Regions from separate parts of the Pantoea sp. B9002 genome, predicted to be linked through region 1. Evidence: riboswitches for the same ligand, from Rfam matches in the RefSeq annotation. Region 1 holds a riboswitch; each other region holds the start of a gene.
What was found. A riboswitch is a leader RNA that binds a small molecule or an ion and turns the genes downstream of it on or off. The one in region 1 is predicted to bind thiamine pyrophosphate.

Region 1 (4,548 bases):
CGATTGGCGTCAAGTTGCTCAACGCTTGCACGGCAAAGCGTGAGGATTATGCGGCGTTGGTGGGTCATCTACGCCAGATCGCGCCACATCTTGAGCAGGCCGGTTGTTGTTTACTGATCGAAAATGGCGGTGACCACAATTATGATGCGTTTGCGCTGGCAGCCGAAGGTGAACAGCTGTTGCGGGAGGTGGGAAGCGCGGCTGTAGCGTTTAATGGCGATGCCGGCAACATGGTGTCGTTGAGATCCGACGCTGATGCGATAAAGCAAATGCTGCAGTTGTTGCCGCAGATGCGGCATTGTCACATCAAAGATGTATATAAGCAGGGCATAGAGTTTCACTTTCCGCCCATCGGGCAGGGCATATTAGAGTATCAGCCGCTCATCAAGTCACTGGCTGTGCACGATATTCCCTGTACGCTGGAAATCCCGCTGCGTATGCATCGACTGGCTGACAGCATGCCGGTACGCAGTGATACGCCAGTAGAACTGGAACGGATTGTTGAAGTGCTGAGGGAGAGTAAAAGGTATATCGATGGATTGCAGCATTAGACGGGGGGAATCAGGCATTTCAGAACATTAAGTCCGCACCGCTGTTGAGAAAATCCACTACAGCGGGCGGCTTAAGTGGGGAAGATTATTTCTTAGGAATTTCAGAGATCTCTTTCACGTCACTCTTATTCATTTGCTGCTTAACACCATTGGCATCGACGTAACCCAGCAGGCCGGTTTCGGCATCCTGTGGTTTGCCATCGGTGACGATGGTACGTCCATCATTGGTGTGGATCGCGTACGAGGTACGCGTACAGCCGGTCAGTGCGGACAGGGCAATAAGCGCAGTAATAGAAAGCAAAATTGATTTTTTCATTAGTCTCTCCAGGCTGTTAAAAGGATATTAATTATCCAGTTCGCTCATGTTGGTAATCTTGTCGCGATTGATCTGCTCAGTTTTACCGGTTTGCGCATCCTTGTAAGAAACAAGGCCCGTGTCACTGTCGATTTGCGGCTTACCAGACGTCACGATAGTGCGTCCGTCGGTGGTCTTAATCGCCTGATTTGAAGAGCAAGCGGTCAAAGTCATTGCCATAAAAGTGCCAAGAAATGCCGTTGTCAGTACTGTTTTTTTCATCGTGATGAGTTCCTTTCAGTGGAATAAGTTTTAACTACCTAAATAGCTTAGAACATTTTCCTAAAACAGCCAGGAATCGGGGTTATCTCAACTGACTATCCTTACTTCCGCGGCGGTTATAAGCGCTGATCGCCGCCTGTTTTTTATCGATCTTGCTCTGGCAATTCACGCAATAACGCACGCCAGCCAATGCCGCGCGACGTGCTTCCGGGATCGGTTCGCCGCACTCGTCGCAAAACTCCGCACTTTCACCATGACCGAGATTTTCGCGGGCGCGGGCCACCGCGTCATCTACCGTGGCATCAATTTGTTTGTGCACCGCCCCGTCTTCTGACCAACCGCCAGCCATACTTCACCTCCAAAAACTGATGGTGAAAGTATAAGACACGCTGTGATTTATGTCGGGCAGGGCAGAATTTCACGCGTATTTAACAAGGTTGACACATCATCGCGCGCCATCCTAGACTGCGGCTTGTTCCAAGGGGTGCTCTGTTAAGGGGCTGAGATTCTACCGGCTGGCGTGTATGCGTTGGCAACGTAGTGACCCTCCGAACCTGATCCGGCTAATACCGGCGTAGGGATGCGGAACCGCAGGGCGATATTGCGCCTTGATTCCCTCTTTGTGCTTTGTAGCGGACAGTTCGCGCTCTTCAGGCGTGCCTGAGAGTCTCTGCGCAATCGCAAAGGTGGCGACACATGAACGAAACACACATCATCCAGGCTCTGCTGACATTCCTGCAGCGTGAAGATAGCTCAGACGACGACTTCAATCAGTTGGCCCTCGAAATCTTCGCTTATCAGTTCGCACACAATCCACCTTATCGCCGCTTCGCCATCCAGCGCGGACGTACGCCGCTGACGGTGAAAAGCTGGCGCAACATTCCCGCCATCCCGATTAATGCCTTCAAAGATCTGACGCTCAGCTGCCGTCCCACCGACCAAATTGCCGAGATCTTTATGACCAGCGGCACCACCGGCACGGTAAAAGGGCGCAGCTACCATCCGACGCTGGAGGTGTGGAAAAAATCGATGCTGCTCAACTTCCGCCGTCGCTTTATGGCGGGCCGCGAACGCATCCGCATGGGCATTTTGTTCCCGGATACCGTGGCGATGCCGAACTCCTCGCTGGCGACTTACCTTGACCTGGCAATGAAGGAGTGTGGCACGCCAGACAGTGAAGTAATGGTGGGCGAACATGGCCTCGAAACCAGTCGTCTGTTCAGTGCGCTGGAGCAGGCCGAAGCGGGTGGCGAACCCTACGCGCTGCTGGGCGCCAGCTACAGCTACGTGCATCTGCTGGATGAAATGCAGCGCCAGCAACGCCGTTTCGCGCTGCCTGCCGGCAGCCGCATTCTTGATACCGGCGGTTTCAAAGGCCAGTCGCGCGAGATTGGCGCAGAGGAATTCTACGCATCGCTCTCTCACGCCTTCGGCATTCCGCGTTCCCACTGCATCAACATGTACGGTATGACGGAAATCAGCACGCAGTTTTACGACGCGGGCAATGAGCGCTGCCCGCCGGTGAAATCCGGGCCGCACTGGATCCGCACGCGCGTGGTCAATCCGCTCACCGGTGATGATGTGCCGGACGGAGAGGTTGGCGTGCTGGTGCATCACGATCTGGCGCATTTCAACTCGGTTTCGGCTTTGTTAACGGAAGATGCGGGCGTGATGGTGCCCGGCGGATTCCATCTGCTAGGACGTGCGACCGGCGCTGATGCCAAAGGCTGTTCGCTGACCATGGAAGCGTTTCTCGCCAGCGCGCAGGCGGCGCTGTGAAGGAAGTTGCCGGACACCTGCCGGGCCTTTCCGCTGATGAAGTGCAGTGGCATACGCTGAGTTTCAGTCATCGTGGCGAGCGCCTCGAGGTTTGCGTTCCGCAACTTGATGACGCGCAGATAAAGGCGCTCGCAGCGCGCATCCGCACCAACGCCCGCGCTTATCTTCATCAGCTGAGTGTCGCGCAGATCATCGCCATCATTGATGAAGCGGTGGCGCGACTGCTCGATCGTCGTCATCCACTGCGTATCAAAGCCGAAAAGCTGCTGCCCATCGTCACCGGTTACGATGCCGAAATGGTGCGGCTTGGCCTCACCGGCTATCTGAAAACCTTTCGTCAGCCGCAGCTGAAGCGTTTTCTGGCGGAGGATTTCGCCGATCCGCAGATGCTCGACGATTTCCAGCCGCGCCCCAAAGGCGGCTTTGCGCGCGCGTTTGGCCCGCAACTGTTGATGCATATCTGGGCGGGCAACGTGCCGGGCTTGCCGCTGTGGAGTTTGATCTGCGGTCTGCTGGTCAAGGCGGGCACCATCGGCAAATTGCCGGGCAATGAGCCGCTGATGGCAAGCTGGTTCGCGCAGTTGCTGGCGGAAATCGATCCAAAACTCGGCGAATGTATCGCGGTGGTGTGGTGGAAAGGCGGCGATGCGCAAACCGAACTAACGTGGCTGCGTCAGCCCGATGCGCTGGTGGCTTATGGCGGAAATTCAACGCTGGCGGCGATCCAACAGCGTTTGCCGGTTACCACGCGCTTTCTGCCGCACGGCCACAAAATTAGCTTCGGAATGGTGGCGCGTTCGGCGCTGAATGCACGTCAGGGCGCGGAGATGGCGCGTCGCGTGGCGTATGACGTGATGCGTTACGACCAGGCCGGTTGTTACTCGCCGCAAATGCTGTTTGTCGAGCGCGGCGGCAAGGTGTCGCCGGATGAGTTCGCCAGCTATATCGCCCATGAACTCGCCGCGCTGGCGCACAAACATCCGCGCCGTGCGCTGGCGAGTGATGAGATCAACAGCATTGCGGCGTGGCGTAATGGCGAGGAGATTCGCGCGCTGGGCGGCGATCGCACGCTTTACGGCGAGGCGACAGACGATTGGGCGGTGGTGAGCGTTGATCATGCGGAGCCTTTATCGCCGGCGGCACTGGGCCGTACGTTGAAAGTGGTGTGCGTGGATGCGCTGGAGGAAGTGGTCAATTTGGTGGCGCAACAGCGGCATTTTTTGCAAACCGCAGGCGTGGCGGCCGCGCCGCAGGCGTTGTTCGGCATTTCGGTTCTGCTCGGGCAAGTGGGTGTGACCCGCATCGCGGCGTTCGGCAACATGACCTCGCCGGAAGCGGGTTGGCATCACGAGGGGCGTTTTAGTTTGCTCGATCTGGTGACCATCACGGAGATCGAGCAGGGCGCAGAAGCGGCCGCCGAAAGTTACGCACCGTACGTGGAGTGACGCGATAACACATCGCACATACCGTAGCGGCGCAATTTATTGCGCATAAATCAACTGCGCGCGATAAATCGCACCGCTACAGATTGTGCGTGACGACATCAACCTGGAGCAAAAAATGAAATTCTCCAACCAAACCATTCTGGTCACCGGCGCAAGTCGCGGTATTGGTGCGGCAATCGCCAAAGCGTTCGCAGCT
Region 2 (4,548 bases), on a different contig from region 1:
GTAAGTATCGCAACTGCTTGCGCCTGAATTACGGTTTGCCAATGAATGAGCATACAGAGCAGGCGATAGCCCAACTCGGTGCAGCGGTAGAACGTGCCATGCTGGCTTGCAATATAGAAACCGTGCATACCTCCTCCCTGACTATGTGAAGAAAGGCAGGGCTGGGAGAGGTTAAGACCAGCCCTGGCCCGCTGCAAGCGACAGCGGGCAGGCACACTTTAGACTTGTCAGGAAATGACGCCAGCCCCTACATCACGCTGCTGCGCGGCAGATTCCAGCGTTTCATCCTCACTTACCACGCATTACATTGCTTCTGCAGGTTCGATTCCATTTTCCACCAGTGACAGCAACTGCTGCGTGGCTGCGCGCCAGTCGGCGGCTTGAGTTATCGCGCTCACCACTGCAATGCTGCCCACGCCGGTAGCCAGCACTTCCGGCACGCGCGCCAGTGAAATACCGCCAATCGCCACGGTTGGCACATCCTGCAAACGCGTCAGGTGGCGTTTCAACTCCACCACGCCCTGCGGCGCAGAAGGCATGTCTTTGGTTTGCGTAGGATAGATGTGGCCAAGCGCAATGTAAGAAGGGCGCAGTGCCAAAGCCCGATCCAGCTCGGCATCGTCATGCGTCGATAAACCCAGACGCAATCCTGCCTCACGAATGGCCGCCAGATCGGCCACATCGAGATCTTCCTGGCCGAGGTGCACGCCATAAGCGTGATATTTAATGGCTAAGCGCCAGTAATCATTGATAAACAGGCGAGCGCGATACTGTTTGCCGAGTGCAATTGCCTCGCGCACCGCATCTTCCACCTCATGATCTTCACAATCTTTGATGCGCAGCTGTATGGTGCGCACACCGGCTTCCAGCAAGCGCGCGATCCATTCCACGCTATCAACAACCGGATACAGCCCCAGTTTTGGGGCCGTGGCAGGAAAGGCGTTGGTCATACATTTTCCTCTTTAAGGGTATCGGCAGCGTGATAGATCTCGCCGCCACGATTGCGAAAGGCGTCCGACATTTGCGCCATACCCATCTCAATCGGCTGAGCTTCAGCCTGTTGGCGGGCGGCAAACTCACGCACTTCCTGCGTAATTTTCATCGAGCAGAATTTCGGGCCGCACATCGAGCAGAAGTGCGCCACTTTTCCCGATTCCTGCGGCAGGGTTTCATCGTGATAGGCGCGTGCGGTGTGTGGATCGAGCGCCAGATTGAACTGATCTTCCCAGCGGAATTCAAAACGCGCTTTCGACATCGCATTGTCGCGGATCTGTGCGCCGGGATGACCTTTCGCCAGATCCGCTGCGTGTGCGGCGATCTTGTAAGTGATCAGCCCTTGCTTCACATCCTCTTTATTCGGCAAACCGAGGTGCTCTTTCGGCGTCACGTAACACAGCATGGCGCAGCCGAACCAGCCAATCATGGCCGCGCCGATGCCGGAAGTGAAATGGTCATAGCCGGGCGCGATATCGGTGGTGAGCGGGCCAAGCGTGTAAAACGGGGCTTCGTGACAGTGCTCAAGCTGTTCGGTCATATTGCGACGAATCATCTGCATCGGCACATGGCCCGGACCTTCAATCATCACCTGCACATCGTATTCCCAGGCGATTTTGGTCAGTTCGCCCAGCGTATGCAGTTCAGCAAATTGCGCCTCATCGTTGGCATCCTGAATCGAACCGGGACGCAGGCCGTCGCCGAGCGACAGCGCCACATCGTAGGCGGCACAAATTTCACAAATCTCGCGGAAGTGCAGATAGAGGAAGCTTTCGGTGTGATGGGACAGGCACCATTTCGCCATAATCGAGCCGCCGCGCGACACAATGCCGGTCAGGCGTTTGGCCGTCATCGGCACATAGCGCAGCAGCACGCCGGCGTGAATGGTGAAGTAGTCAACGCCTTGTTCCGCCTGCTCCAGAAGCGTGTCGCGGAAAATCTCCCAGTTGAGATCTTCTGCAATGCCGTTCACTTTCTCCAACGCCTGATAAATCGGCACCGTACCAATCGGCACCGGGCTGTTACGCAAAATCCACTCACGCGTTTCATGGATGTAGCGGCCAGTAGAGAGATCCATCACGGTGTCTGCGCCCCAGCGCGTTGACCACACCAGCTTCTCCACTTCCTCTTCAATTGATGAGCTCACCGCAGAGTTGCCAATGTTGGCATTCACCTTCACCAGGAAGTTGCGGCCGATAATCATCGGTTCGGATTCGGGATGGTTGATGTTAGAGGGGATGATGGCGCGGCCGCTGGCGACTTCCTGACGGACAAATTCCGCGGTGATATTTTCCGGCAAGTTAGCGCCAAAACTGTGGCCCGGATGCTGCTGTAGCAGCACTTCACCGCGAATACGCTCGCGGCCCATGTTTTCACGCAGCGCAATAAACTCCATCTCCGGCGTGATGATGCCCTGCCGCGCATAGTGCAGTTGAGTAACCCGGTGACCCGCTTTGGCACGGCGCGGTTGCGGCAGATGCTCAAAACGCAGATGGTCGAGGCCTTCATCCGCCAGACGCTGCTGAGTGTAACTGGAACTCAGCTGGTGGATGGTTTCGCTGTCACCGCGTTCTTCGATCCAGTTGGCGCGCAGTCTTGCGAGCCCCTGATGCACATCAATAGTGGCTTGAGGATCGCCATAAGCACCGGCGGTGTCGTAAACCGGCACCGCTTCATTCGGCTCATAGCGCGGATTCTCTTTGCTGCCGCCAATGTGTGTCGGACTGAGCTGTATCTCACGCATCGGCACGCGAATATCCGCGCGGCTGCCGGTGATCCAGATACGTTTGGAGTTGGGGAAAGCGGTTCCCTGCAGGGAATCGATAAATTCTTGCGCCTGAGCGCGTTGTTCACGACGAGAAGTTTTAGCAGACATAGCAAGTTTCCGGTAAAGGTTGGAAGTTGCTTGTCCAGAGTTCGGAAGGAGTAACAGGTACGGTGCCGGGCGCCAACATGCACCGTGCTGATAATGTCTACTCTTGTTCCCTTCGCAGGTACTAACCTGATCAGGTTCCGCGGATCCCGAATTAACGGTCTCAGCCCCGAAGGGCACTCCGACAAGTTGGTGTTTTACGATATAAGCTACTTTGCTTGCTATGTCACGCCCGGGCAGTGCTCGTGACCGTCACGTACTACGTGTACGCTCCGGTCCCTGCGCGCTGTCCGAGCGTGAACTCGCTGCGCACGCTACGCTTATATCGCAAAATTTGACTCTTCAGGTTCAGGAAGAGGCATTAAAAAAAGCCCGTTCAGCATAAGAGGGCTTTTCTTGAATAACAAGTTTTTTACATCTTCGGGATGTTAAGCCGGGCGGGCGATGATACTGTCGTTGGCAACCGGCGGACGCGCCAGCTGGTTGTCCCAGGCGAGCTGCACCAGCTTATCTTCCAGCGTAAAGCGCGATTCCAGCACTTCGCCGACTTCGGAGAGTGCGGTTTGAAAATCCACGCAATTATCATCGTTAATCGCTTGCTGCAGATGGCTGTCGTAGAGCTGCATGATGCGGTCGGTATTCGCCTCAAGTGCCGGATAAATCTGCGCGGCCACGATTAATGGGCTATCACCCTGCATCTCACTAATGATGTGTTCATACACGCTGAAATGGCCAGTAGACAGGTAATCCACCAGGTTGTGACAAAATGCATCCAGCGCCTGTTCATCCAGCGTGGATAACGCATCTTTTTGTGGCTTCATGCCAATAAGCTCGTAGTAAGTGACGAGCAGCTGTCGACGGGCGCGCAGCCATGAATCAACCAATTCATTTCCGCCGCCAACACGCTCTGTCAGGTTCTCTAACTGGTTAAGCATATGGGGCTCCAGGTAGGTTATAGTTGTTTATTACAAACTTAATATTAGGATTTCAGCGTGCGATTTGACGCTAAGGACAACGATTAAGATGCAACGTGAGATCTCAAGCTTAGACGCTGGATGGTGGGTTGTCAGCCATGAGCAAAAACTTTGGTTGCCGCAGGGCGAATTGCCGCATGGCTTAGCCACCGATTTTGGCCTCAACGGCAGCAACGCGATTTTGATCGGCGAGTGGCAGGGCGAGAATGTCTGGCTGGTACGCGAATCGCGTCCGGATAGCATGGGCTCCGTGCGCCAACTGATTGATGAGGATGTCGGCCTGTTCCAAATCGCCGGACGTGGCGTGCAGCTGGCGGAGTTTTACCGCTCGCATCGCTGGTGCGGCTATTGCGGCCATGAGATGCACATCAGCAAACGCGAGTTCGCTTGTTTGTGCAATCACTGCCGCGAGCGCTATTACCCGCAAATTGCGCCGTGCATCATCGTGGCTATCCGCCGTGGCGATGAGATCCTGCTCGCCAATCATGCGCGCCACCGTAACAACATCTACACCGTGCTGGCGGGCTTCGTCGAAGTGGGCGAAACCTTAGAACAAGCGGTTGCGCGGGAAGTAATGGAGGAGAGCAATGTGCGGGTAAAAAACGTGCGTTACGTTACCTCGCAGCCGTGGCCGTTCCCGCACTCTCTGATGATGGCGTATATGGCGGAATATGACGGCGGCGATCTGCAACACGACGGCAAAGAGCT
Region 3 (4,548 bases), on a different contig from region 1:
CCGGGGATTTCGATACGCCAGGCTTCGTCATCGGTCAGGTGGAAGTGGAATTTATTCATCTTCCACGCCGCCATCTGATCGAGCATGCGCAGCACCGCTTGCTTGCTGTGGAAGTTACGCGCCACATCGAGGAAGGCACCGCGATAGGCAAAGCGAGGTGCATCTTTCGCTTCAAGCGTGGCGATAATCGGTTTACCTTCAGCCGGCACCAGCGACAGTAGCGACATCAAGCCGTAATAGACGCCAGCCTGGTCGTAACCAATGATATCGGTGCCGCGCGGCGTAATACGCAGTTCATAAGCACCGGAAACCGCATCTGCACCCTGGAAATGATTGACGGCGATACGGGTATGAACCGCATAACCCGCTGACTGCAGTTTGAGCCCCATCAAATCGAAACGCTGTTTAACCGCATCGGCTTGATTGTTCGCCAATACCTCAAGATGCAAGGCAACGCCACGGCTCAGATCGACATCCGCCGCATGAACTTTCACCGAACGTGGCGTTGGGGTGATTTGTCCGCGCAGCGCGCTGGCAGGCAGTTGCGCCACATCGGCATTCTTGGTGAAGCGACTTTGCGGCAGCATCAGCACGTTTTTATCGTCGGCGATGCGCTTCCATTGGTCACCAAAAGGCTTAACAAAGTCGCTGAGGTTTTCGGTATCGGTGCTGGTGATAATTTTTGGTGTGGCATTGGCGGCGGTGACATACCAGCGTGGCATCACGTCGGTGATAAACAGCTGCCAGTATTCGTTGACGATAGGGATCTCAATCGACTCGCCAGCCGCGATACCTTTGAATTTTTCCGTCGGTTCAAGACGGGTTAAATCGCCGACGATATGGGTCATTTTGAACTGATCGTTATCCACCCGCAGCGTTTCGTGCACGTTGCTCATGTAGATCGCCCAGTTTTTACTAGTGAGCGCCGGGCCGTTGTTGGTCAGCGTGATGGTGGCGGTATTGCAGGATGCCCAATCGGCACCGAGTTTCGCGCAGTTCACGCCGTGATCCGCCGCCTGGTTGTCAGTGACCTGATACTGCACGCCGAACTGGCTGATTTGGTCGACAACCTGCTGATTACTGCGCGGGGATGAACTGCAGGCGGCAAGGCCCATCACGCTCAGCGCCAGTAAACTGATTTTTAACTTTTTCATGCTGTTATCCTTCTCCACGGAGGTAAGTCTCTGGCTCCTGCCAGATCGGGGTCAAAACAGGGTGAATGGCGCGACGACCATAAATTTGATGTCTTTCTCGTCCTGGAAGATGTTGCCGTAACCACCGCTATAGCTGGGAAGATCGCTGTGATTGTCGTAGCGGGTGTAGTGCAGTTTGAATTGGGTGTCTTTGGCGCGGCCTTGCTGGATGGTGTAAACCATGTCGAGGCTCCACGCGGACTCTTTCAGGCGCTGGTTTTGGTCATAGAGGGGATTGGTGGAAGGCTTCGCGTCCCAACCGTAGGCGTATGATGTACCGACCTGCCAGCCCGGTAATTGCCAGTGTCCCAGATCGACCATCACACCAGCGAAGAGCGCTTTCTCACCGTTGGCGTTCCAGTCCGAGCGGGAATCCCACCACACATCCATGCGGCCATTCGAGCTGGCGTAAGACGGCGTCATACGTTGCAGGAAGAAGCCCTGATTACCTTCGGCTTTTACCCATGTGCCTTCGAGGCGGAAATCAAACGCGCCGAGCGTGTAGCCGAACGTCAGCGCCTGCAGCCACGCGAGGCCATCGTAAACATCGTTGACCTGGCCAACGCCGCTGTTGTCACGATCCTTCGCGCCGTAAAACTGATAGCTAGTGCGCAGCGGTGCATCGGCCAGCGGCAGCTGATAAGAGGCTTTGGCAAAATACTGATCCATGTAATTCGCCGCCTGACCGTATGCGCCTTCCAGCACCAGCGAGTTTTTGAAATCATATTTGGCACCAAAGGATTGCAGCCACGGAATCTCCGTTACGCCATCGGCTTTGCGGAAGTTGTACATGTCGCGATACCACGGCGCTTTGTATTCGTCTGTCCACATCCAGGAGACGGAAAGGGCGCCGGCGTCGCTAAAATCAAAGGTGGTGCCGGCTTCAACGCCGCGATAGGTGCCGGGCAGGAAGCTCCAGTGCGGTGCCAGCAGCGTCTGTCCGGTGGGTTGCAGATAGCCTGCGCGCAGCCAGTTTTCCTGCCATTTTGCCTTGATTGCCGCTTTATAAAGACTTAAGCCGCTCTTATCTCCGCTCCAGTCCTCATCCCAGCGCGTACGGGCATTGCTGAAACCAATTTCATTCGGTGCCGCCGGGCCGCCGTTGCTTAGCTCCAGCGCGCCAAATGCCGCCAGATCGAGGCCTATCACATCACCGGCATAACCGGATGAGAAGTCGAGATTGGCGTTAGCAGAGGCGTGATGCAGATTGGCATCGTACTGACCGTACGAGCCTTTTTGCGGATCCATCTCTTTGCGATCGCGCTGGCGTTGCCAGTAAAACAGATTGCCAGAGAGTGTGGAGTCTTCGACAAAACCCGCGGCGTGGGCGGAGGGAACCGGCACAAAAGCACCGGCAAACAGGGCAGAGATAATTGCCGCAGAGAGCGGCGCGCGTGGAATCCGACGCATAGCAAATCCTCCGTGATGCTTCCATAAACAATTAATAAATCCGTATTGTTTCGTCATGAAACAAGTTGCCGGGGATGCTATTTTTCGCGACGCGAATTATCAATGGGATTTATTACAAAGTATGACATGGCACGCAAAAATAGGGGTTTTTTAAGGAATTTAATCAATCAGTTAGAGGAGCCTGTAATGTGTAACTTTGCGATCCGGTTCCAGAGAAAGGGGCGACTGCTTGCTTTCATCTGGCTTGTTGCCTATGCTCGCCAACGTAGTTTTGACTCGGGGTGCCCCTCTAATACAGGGCTGAGATACACCCGCTGACCTGATCTGGATAATGCCAGCGTAGGGAAGTCAGATGCCTGACCGCATTCGCCTTCTTGATCGCCGGTTGGGAGCCTTATGAAACAGCCTGACCTTCTTTCCCCCGCGCAACTCGCGCACTCTCTGCAACTGCTGCGTCAGCAAGCGCCGCTGGTGCACTGCATGACCAATGACGTGGTGCAAACCTTTACCGCCAACGTGCTGCTGGCACTGCAAGCTTCGCCCGCGATGGTAATCGATCCCGAAGAAGCGGCGCAGTTCGCCGGTTTTGCCGATGCGTTGTTGATCAACGTTGGCACCTTAACGCGCGATCGTCGTGATGCAATGCTGGCGGCGGTGCAGGCGGCGCAAAGCGCAGGCACGCCGTGGACGCTGGATCCGGTGGCGGTCGGCGCATTATCCCTGCGCACCGCCTTCTGCCAACAGTTGCTCAGCCTGCAACCGGCGGCGATTCGCGGTAACGCCTCAGAAATTCTTGCGCTGGCGCATCAGGCCACCGGCGGACGCGGTGTTGACAGCCTGCATCAGGCCGATGCCGCGCTGAGTGCCGCCCAGCAGCTGGCGCGTGATTGCCAAACCATTGTGGCGGTGACCGGTGAAGTGGATTACGTCACCGATGGCGCGCAGACATTCGCCATCCCCGGCGGCAGCCCGCTGATGACGCGCGTGGTCGGCACCGGCTGCGCACTGTCGGCGGTGGTTGCCGCATGCACCAGCTTGCCGGGCGATCGCCTGCAGCATGTCGCTGCGGCCTGCCGCGTGATGTCGCTAGCGGGTGAGCAGACAGCTCGCCAGGTCGCCGGGCCGGGCAGCTTTGCCGCCGCCTTCCTCGATACGCTGTGGACGCTGGAGGTAGAGGCATGAAACGCATCAACGCATTGACTATTGCCGGCACCGATCCGAGCGGCGGCGCCGGTATTCAGGCCGACCTCAAAGCTTTCTCCGCGCTGGGCGCTTATGGCACCAGCGTGATCACCGCGCTGGTGGCGCAGAACACCTGCGGCGTGCAGTCGGTGTATCGCATCGAACCTGATTTTGTTGGCGCACAGCTCGATTCGGTGCTGGATGATGTGCGCATCGATGCCGCGAAGATTGGCATGCTGTCCGAAACCGCGATTGTCGAAGTGGTCGCCGAGCGGCTGAAACGGGCCAGCCTGCCGTTTGTGGTGCTGGATACGGTGATGATTGCCAAAAGCGGCGATGCGCTGCTGTCGCCGGATGCGGTGGCCAGCGTGCGCGAATTGCTGCTGCCGCAGGTATCGCTGATCACGCCAAATCTGCCGGAAGCCGCCGCACTGCTGGGACGCGCGATGGCGCAAGATGAGAAAATCATGTTGCAGCAGGGCGATGCGCTGCTCGATCTCGGCTGCGAAGCGGTGCTGATGAAAGGCGGACATCTTAGCGATGCTGAAAGCCCGGATTGGCTGATTACCCGCGACGGACGTCAGCGCTTTACCGCGCCACGCGTCAATACGCGCCACACGCACGGCACCGGATGCTCGCTTTCTGCGGCGCTGGCGGCGTTGCGTCCGCGTCATGATGACTGGGCGGCAACGGTGGCTGAAGCCAAAGCCTGGCTGCAACAGGCGCTGCTGCACGCCGATTCGCTGGAGGTCGGTAAAGGCAT
Region 4 (4,548 bases), on a different contig from region 1:
TTCTTCTATCAAACCGGTGATTACGGTTACACGCTGTGGCTGCCGAGTATCCTGAAAAATCTCACCGGCACCAATATGGCGGGCGTTGGCCTGCTGGCGGCGATTCCTTTTGTCGCGACGGTGCTCGGCATCTACGCCATTTCATGGTTAAGCGATCGCACCGGCAAGCGCCGTTTGTGGGTGATGGTGTCGCTGTTCTGCTTTGCCGCCGCGTTGCTGGCGTCGGTGGTCTTGCATGACAACGTGGTGGCGGCTTATATCGCGCTGGTGGTGTGCGGCTTCTTCCTTAAAGCGGCAACCAGCCCGTTCTGGTCGATTCCCGGACGTATCGCTGCGCCGGAAGTGGCGGGCAGCGCGCGCGGCGTGATCAATGGCTTGGGTAATCTGGGCGGATTCTGCGGACCGTACTTAGTCGGGATCATGACGCTGCTGTATAGCCAAAACGTGGCGATCTGCTGGCTGGCGGGTTCGCTGGTGATTGCCGGAATCTTTACGCTAATGCTGCCTAAGGAGTGCGATATCAATCCGTCTGAAACGCGCCGAGATATGAAGAGTAATCATTTGATGAGTGTGAAACATTGAATCAAGCGAGGCTGGCACTATTCTGAATATTAACTGTTGAAAGGCATAATTAATAAAAAGGGAGCGCCTGCTGAGGTGCTCCCTTTTTAATGCATCAATCAATTGAAAGATTGTGAATAGCCAGCACCGCGCGCGCCGCTTCTTTGCCTTTCTTAATGAAATGCTCGGTATAGAAGTTTTCGATAACATCAACCGGCTGGAAATTATGTGGGGTTAATGAAACGGAGAACACCGGTACGTTGGTGGTCAGCTGCACATTCATCAGGCCATCAACTACCGCAGCGGCAACGAAATCATGGCGATAGATACCGCCGTCAACCACCAGCGCGGCGCAGACAATCGCATCGTACTTGCCGGTTTCGGCCAGACGCTTTGCCAGCAGCGGCATTTCAAATGCACCAGGCACTTCCAGCACTTTTAATTCCGCTTCAACGGATTGATCGGCTAATTCTTTTTCAAAACCCACCAAGGCATTATGGACAATTTCTTTGTGCCAGCCGGCTTTAATAAATGCAATTTTAATATTGTTCATGGTTATTCCGACATCACCTGTTTATAAAATTAGAGAGAAATCCACTCTCAGCAATAATGTGTTTGTATACCATATGTTACGTTTGTGATCCACAAAGCCCAGGTAGCGATAAATGCCTTGCTGCTTATTTCCCTGTAAACCGTCAGGTTATTCCGCGCTTGACGGCGACCAGCGCCTGCAATACAAATAGACGCGTCGGGGGAGTCTCGCCAAAGAGACTGAGAGGCTAATAGCGCACTGCGCGGCTTAGCGACCCTTTGAACCTGACCCAGTTGATACTGGCGTAGGAAGACTGACAGTCTTTTTCATTGGGCTGTCTGGCGCTCAGGCAAGCTCGATGGATGCGCCATTTCCCTTCTCCTGTATCTGCGGGTCTCAGCTAACACTGAGAGGCCGATGTGAATTCCCCCTGTTTGAACATCCTGGAACCGGCGCTGTGAGCCGCTGGAGCGTACTCGGCTGCGGCGTGGCGGGTTTGTGTGTAGCCACTTTGCTGGCGGAACGCGGCGAAGACGTCGAGGTGATTGGCGATGACGCGCGCCGCCCGGCATCGTGGTTTGCTGGCGGCATGCTCGCGCCCTGGTGTGAAGCCGAAAGTGCACCGCGTGACGTCATCACTCTTGGGCAACATGCTGCCGCATGGTGGCAACAGCGCGTCAGCAGCGTCGAGCATCAGGGCACGTTAGTGGTTGCACCGCCGCGCGATAGCCAGGAACTCAACCGTTTCGCCCGCATGACTGAGCAGCATCAATGGGTCGAACCCGCCGACATCGAACCGGCGCTGGAAGGGCGCTTTGCGCGCGGTCTTTTTTTCGCCGGTGAGGCGCATCTCGATCCGCGTCTGGCGTTGCAGGAGATGCGTGACGCGCTGATCGCGCGCGGCGTGTCATTCAGCAACCACGCACAAGGCGGCCAGATTATCGATTGTCGCGGCATCCACGCTGCGCCGCAACTGCCGCGCCTGCGTGCGGTACGCGGCGAGATGCTGATTCTGCACAGCGATGAAGTGCAGTTTTCCCGCCCGATTCGTCTGCTGCATCCGCGTTTTCCCTGCTATCTGGTGCCGCGTCGCGGCGGCCACTTTATGCTCGGCGCCACCATGATTGAGAGCGACGATGCCAGCGCCATCAGCGCGCGCGCCATGATGGAGCTGCTCAGCGCCGCCTACGCCATTCATCCCGCCTTAGCCGAAGCACGCGTGATTGAGAGCGGCAGCGGGTTGCGTCCGGCTTATCCGGCAAATCTGCCGGAAATCCACTATCACAATCACACCTTTTATCTCAACGGCATGTATCGCCACGGTTTTCTGCTGGCACCCATGTTGGCAGAGCAGCTGATGCAGCGCATTTCTGGGGAACTCAACAATGAATATTCAGCTTAACGGCCGCGCCATCAGCACCCAGGCAACGAGCCTGAGCGAATTGCTGATCGAGCAGCAAATTGATGTGGCCTGCGTCGCCACCGCCTACAACGGTGCGTTTGTGCCAAAAAGTCAGTACGACACGCAGCGGCTGGATGAAGGTTGCCAGCTCGAAGTGCTGTCACCGATGCAGGGAGGTTAAGCGATGTTTTACGATTTTAAACCGCAATCACGCTTTCTGCTCGGCACCGCCGGCTATCCGTCGCCTGCCATTTTGCAGCAGGCGATTGCCGCCTCCGGTACCGACATCATCACCGTTAGTTTACGGCGCGAAGGCGCGGCGGGCGCGGCTTTCCGCGAACTGCTGACCGGACTTAACATCCGTGTGTTACCGAATACCGCCGGTTGTCACACGGTGAAGGAAGCCGTCACTACCGCGCACATGGCGCGCGAACTGTTCAACACCGCGTGGATCAAGCTGGAAGTGATTGGTCACGCCGACACGCTGCAACCGGATCCTTTCGCGCTGGTGGAAGCCGCGCGCATCCTCAGCGCAGAGGGTTTTCAGGTGTTTCCGTACACCACCGAAGATCTGATCGTCGGCGAAAAGCTGCTGGCGGCGGGTTGCGAACTGTTGATGCCGTGGGGCGCGCCGATTGGTTCTGGCCAGGGTTTGCGCAACATCGACGGCCTGCGCGCCATGCGTGCGTGGTTCAGCGATATTCCACTGATCATTGATGCTGGCATTGGCGCGCCGTCGCAGGCGGCTCAGGCGATGGAGATGGGCTTCGATGGCATTCTGCTTAACACCGCCGTCGCCAAAGCCGGCGATCCGATCGGCATGGCCAACGCTTTCCGGCTGGCGATTGAAGCCGGACAGGCCGCGCGCGCTGCCGGACTGATGGAGAAGCGCGATATGGCCGCCGCGTCCACGCCGATCTTCGGCCTGGCAAATCTGAGTTGAGGACGGCAAATATGCAACGTTATCAACGCCAGATGATGCTGGCGGAAATCGGTGAAGCAGGGCAGCAGAAACTGCTTAACGCGCGCGTGCTGGTGGCGGGCGCGGGCGGACTTGGCGCCACGCTCCTGCCGCAGCTGGTGGGCGCAGGCGTCGGCCATATTCGGCTGTATGACGACGATGTGGTGGCGCTGCATAACCTGCATCGGCAAACGCTGTTTACGCAGCAGGATATCGACCAGCCCAAAGTGCTGCGCGCGCAACACGTGTTGCAGCAGCGCAATCCGCAGGTGCACATTGAGGCGCTGCAGCAGTCGCTGAGCGCCAGCAATCTGCAGCAGGCGATCGCGGGATGCGATCTGGTGATCGACGCCGCCGATAACTTTGCCGTCACCTACCAACTTTCCGATGCTTGCATGAAGGCGGGCATTCCGCTGATCAGCGCCTCAGTGCTGGGCCGGCAAGGTTACGTCGGCGGATTCTGTGGCGGCGCGCCGAGCTATCGCGCGCTGTTCCCGCGCTTGCCTTCCTCGGCAGCGAACTGCAACACCGCAGGCGTAATGGGCCCGGCGGTGGCAACGCTCGGCGCGATGCAGGCGCAGATGGCGCTCAGCGTGCTGCTGCAGTTGTCGCCATCGCCGCTCGGTTGTCTGGTGAATTGCGACTTCGTGAACTGGCATTTCCGCCAGTTCCGCTTTGATGATGCTGAAGAGCCGGAACATGCGGTGCCGTTTATCGACCCGCAACAGCTGGCCGCCGATGACTGCATTGTCGAACTGCGCAGCTGTGAAGAAGCGCCGGTTAGCGTGGCGGATGGCGTTGAGCGCATCTTGCCGCAGGAGATTGCGGCGTGGCAGCCGCCCGCCCAGCAGCGCATCGTGCTGGTGTGCGCCAGCGGCATCCGTGCCGCGCAGGCCGCTAACGCGCTGGCGCAGCGCGGATTTCACCAGCTGGCGATTCTGGCGGCCAATCGCCCATGAATCAGGACATTCTCTTTAACGATGTGAGTTTTAGCTGGGGCGATAAACCGCTGTGTCAGCGGCTGAACCTGCAACTGCGCGGCGGCAAAACCACGGTAATGCTGGGACGCAGCGGTATCGGCAAAAGTACGCT

Region 2: linked by a shared signal. The riboswitch ahead of thiC (phosphomethylpyrimidine synthase ThiC) and the one ahead of HX773_RS18460 (long-chain fatty acid--CoA ligase) in region 1 are both predicted to bind thiamine pyrophosphate.
Region 3: linked by a shared signal. The riboswitch ahead of thiM (hydroxyethylthiazole kinase) and the one ahead of HX773_RS18460 (long-chain fatty acid--CoA ligase) in region 1 are both predicted to bind thiamine pyrophosphate.
Region 4: linked by a shared signal. The riboswitch ahead of HX773_RS22875 (FAD-dependent oxidoreductase) and the one ahead of HX773_RS18460 (long-chain fatty acid--CoA ligase) in region 1 are both predicted to bind thiamine pyrophosphate.

The regions. Positions count from the first base shown of each region.
Region 1 is NZ_JACAPA010000037.1:64,619-69,166, reverse strand. Features, by position in the region: gene HX773_RS18480 (sugar phosphate isomerase/epimerase) at 1-551, shown strand, start outside; gene HX773_RS18475 (YgdI/YgdR family lipoprotein) at 637-867, opposite strand; gene HX773_RS18470 (YgdI/YgdR family lipoprotein) at 895-1,128, opposite strand; gene HX773_RS18465 (DksA/TraR family C4-type zinc finger protein) at 1,211-1,477, opposite strand; TPP riboswitch at 1,599-1,726, shown strand; gene HX773_RS18460 (long-chain fatty acid--CoA ligase) at 1,825-2,907, shown strand; gene HX773_RS18455 (acyl-CoA reductase) at 2,904-4,352, shown strand; gene HX773_RS18450 (3-oxoacyl-ACP reductase) at 4,468-4,548, shown strand, end outside.
Region 2 is NZ_JACAPA010000040.1:14,435-18,982, forward strand. Features, by position in the region: gene HX773_RS19410 (PLP-dependent aminotransferase family protein) at 1-149, shown strand, start outside; gene thiE (thiamine phosphate synthase) at 303-950, opposite strand; gene thiC (phosphomethylpyrimidine synthase ThiC) at 947-2,869, opposite strand; TPP riboswitch at 2,960-3,060, opposite strand; gene rsd (sigma D regulator) at 3,295-3,801, opposite strand; gene nudC (NAD(+) diphosphatase) at 3,890-4,548, shown strand, end outside.
Region 3 is NZ_JACAPA010000033.1:101,509-106,056, forward strand. Features, by position in the region: gene HX773_RS16330 (beta-N-acetylhexosaminidase) at 1-1,154, opposite strand, end outside; gene HX773_RS16335 (OprD family outer membrane porin) at 1,206-2,603, opposite strand; TPP riboswitch at 2,871-2,966, shown strand; gene thiM (hydroxyethylthiazole kinase) at 3,000-3,785, shown strand; gene thiD (bifunctional hydroxymethylpyrimidine kinase/phosphomethylpyrimidine kinase) at 3,782-4,548, shown strand, end outside.
Region 4 is NZ_JACAPA010000054.1:49,737-54,284, reverse strand. Features, by position in the region: gene HX773_RS22885 (MFS transporter) at 1-582, shown strand, start outside; gene HX773_RS22880 (6,7-dimethyl-8-ribityllumazine synthase) at 677-1,114, opposite strand; TPP riboswitch at 1,302-1,421, shown strand; gene HX773_RS22875 (FAD-dependent oxidoreductase) at 1,551-2,495, shown strand; gene thiS (sulfur carrier protein ThiS) at 2,479-2,676, shown strand; gene HX773_RS22865 (thiazole synthase) at 2,680-3,438, shown strand; gene HX773_RS22860 (HesA/MoeB/ThiF family protein) at 3,450-4,415, shown strand; gene HX773_RS22855 (ABC transporter ATP-binding protein) at 4,412-4,548, shown strand, end outside.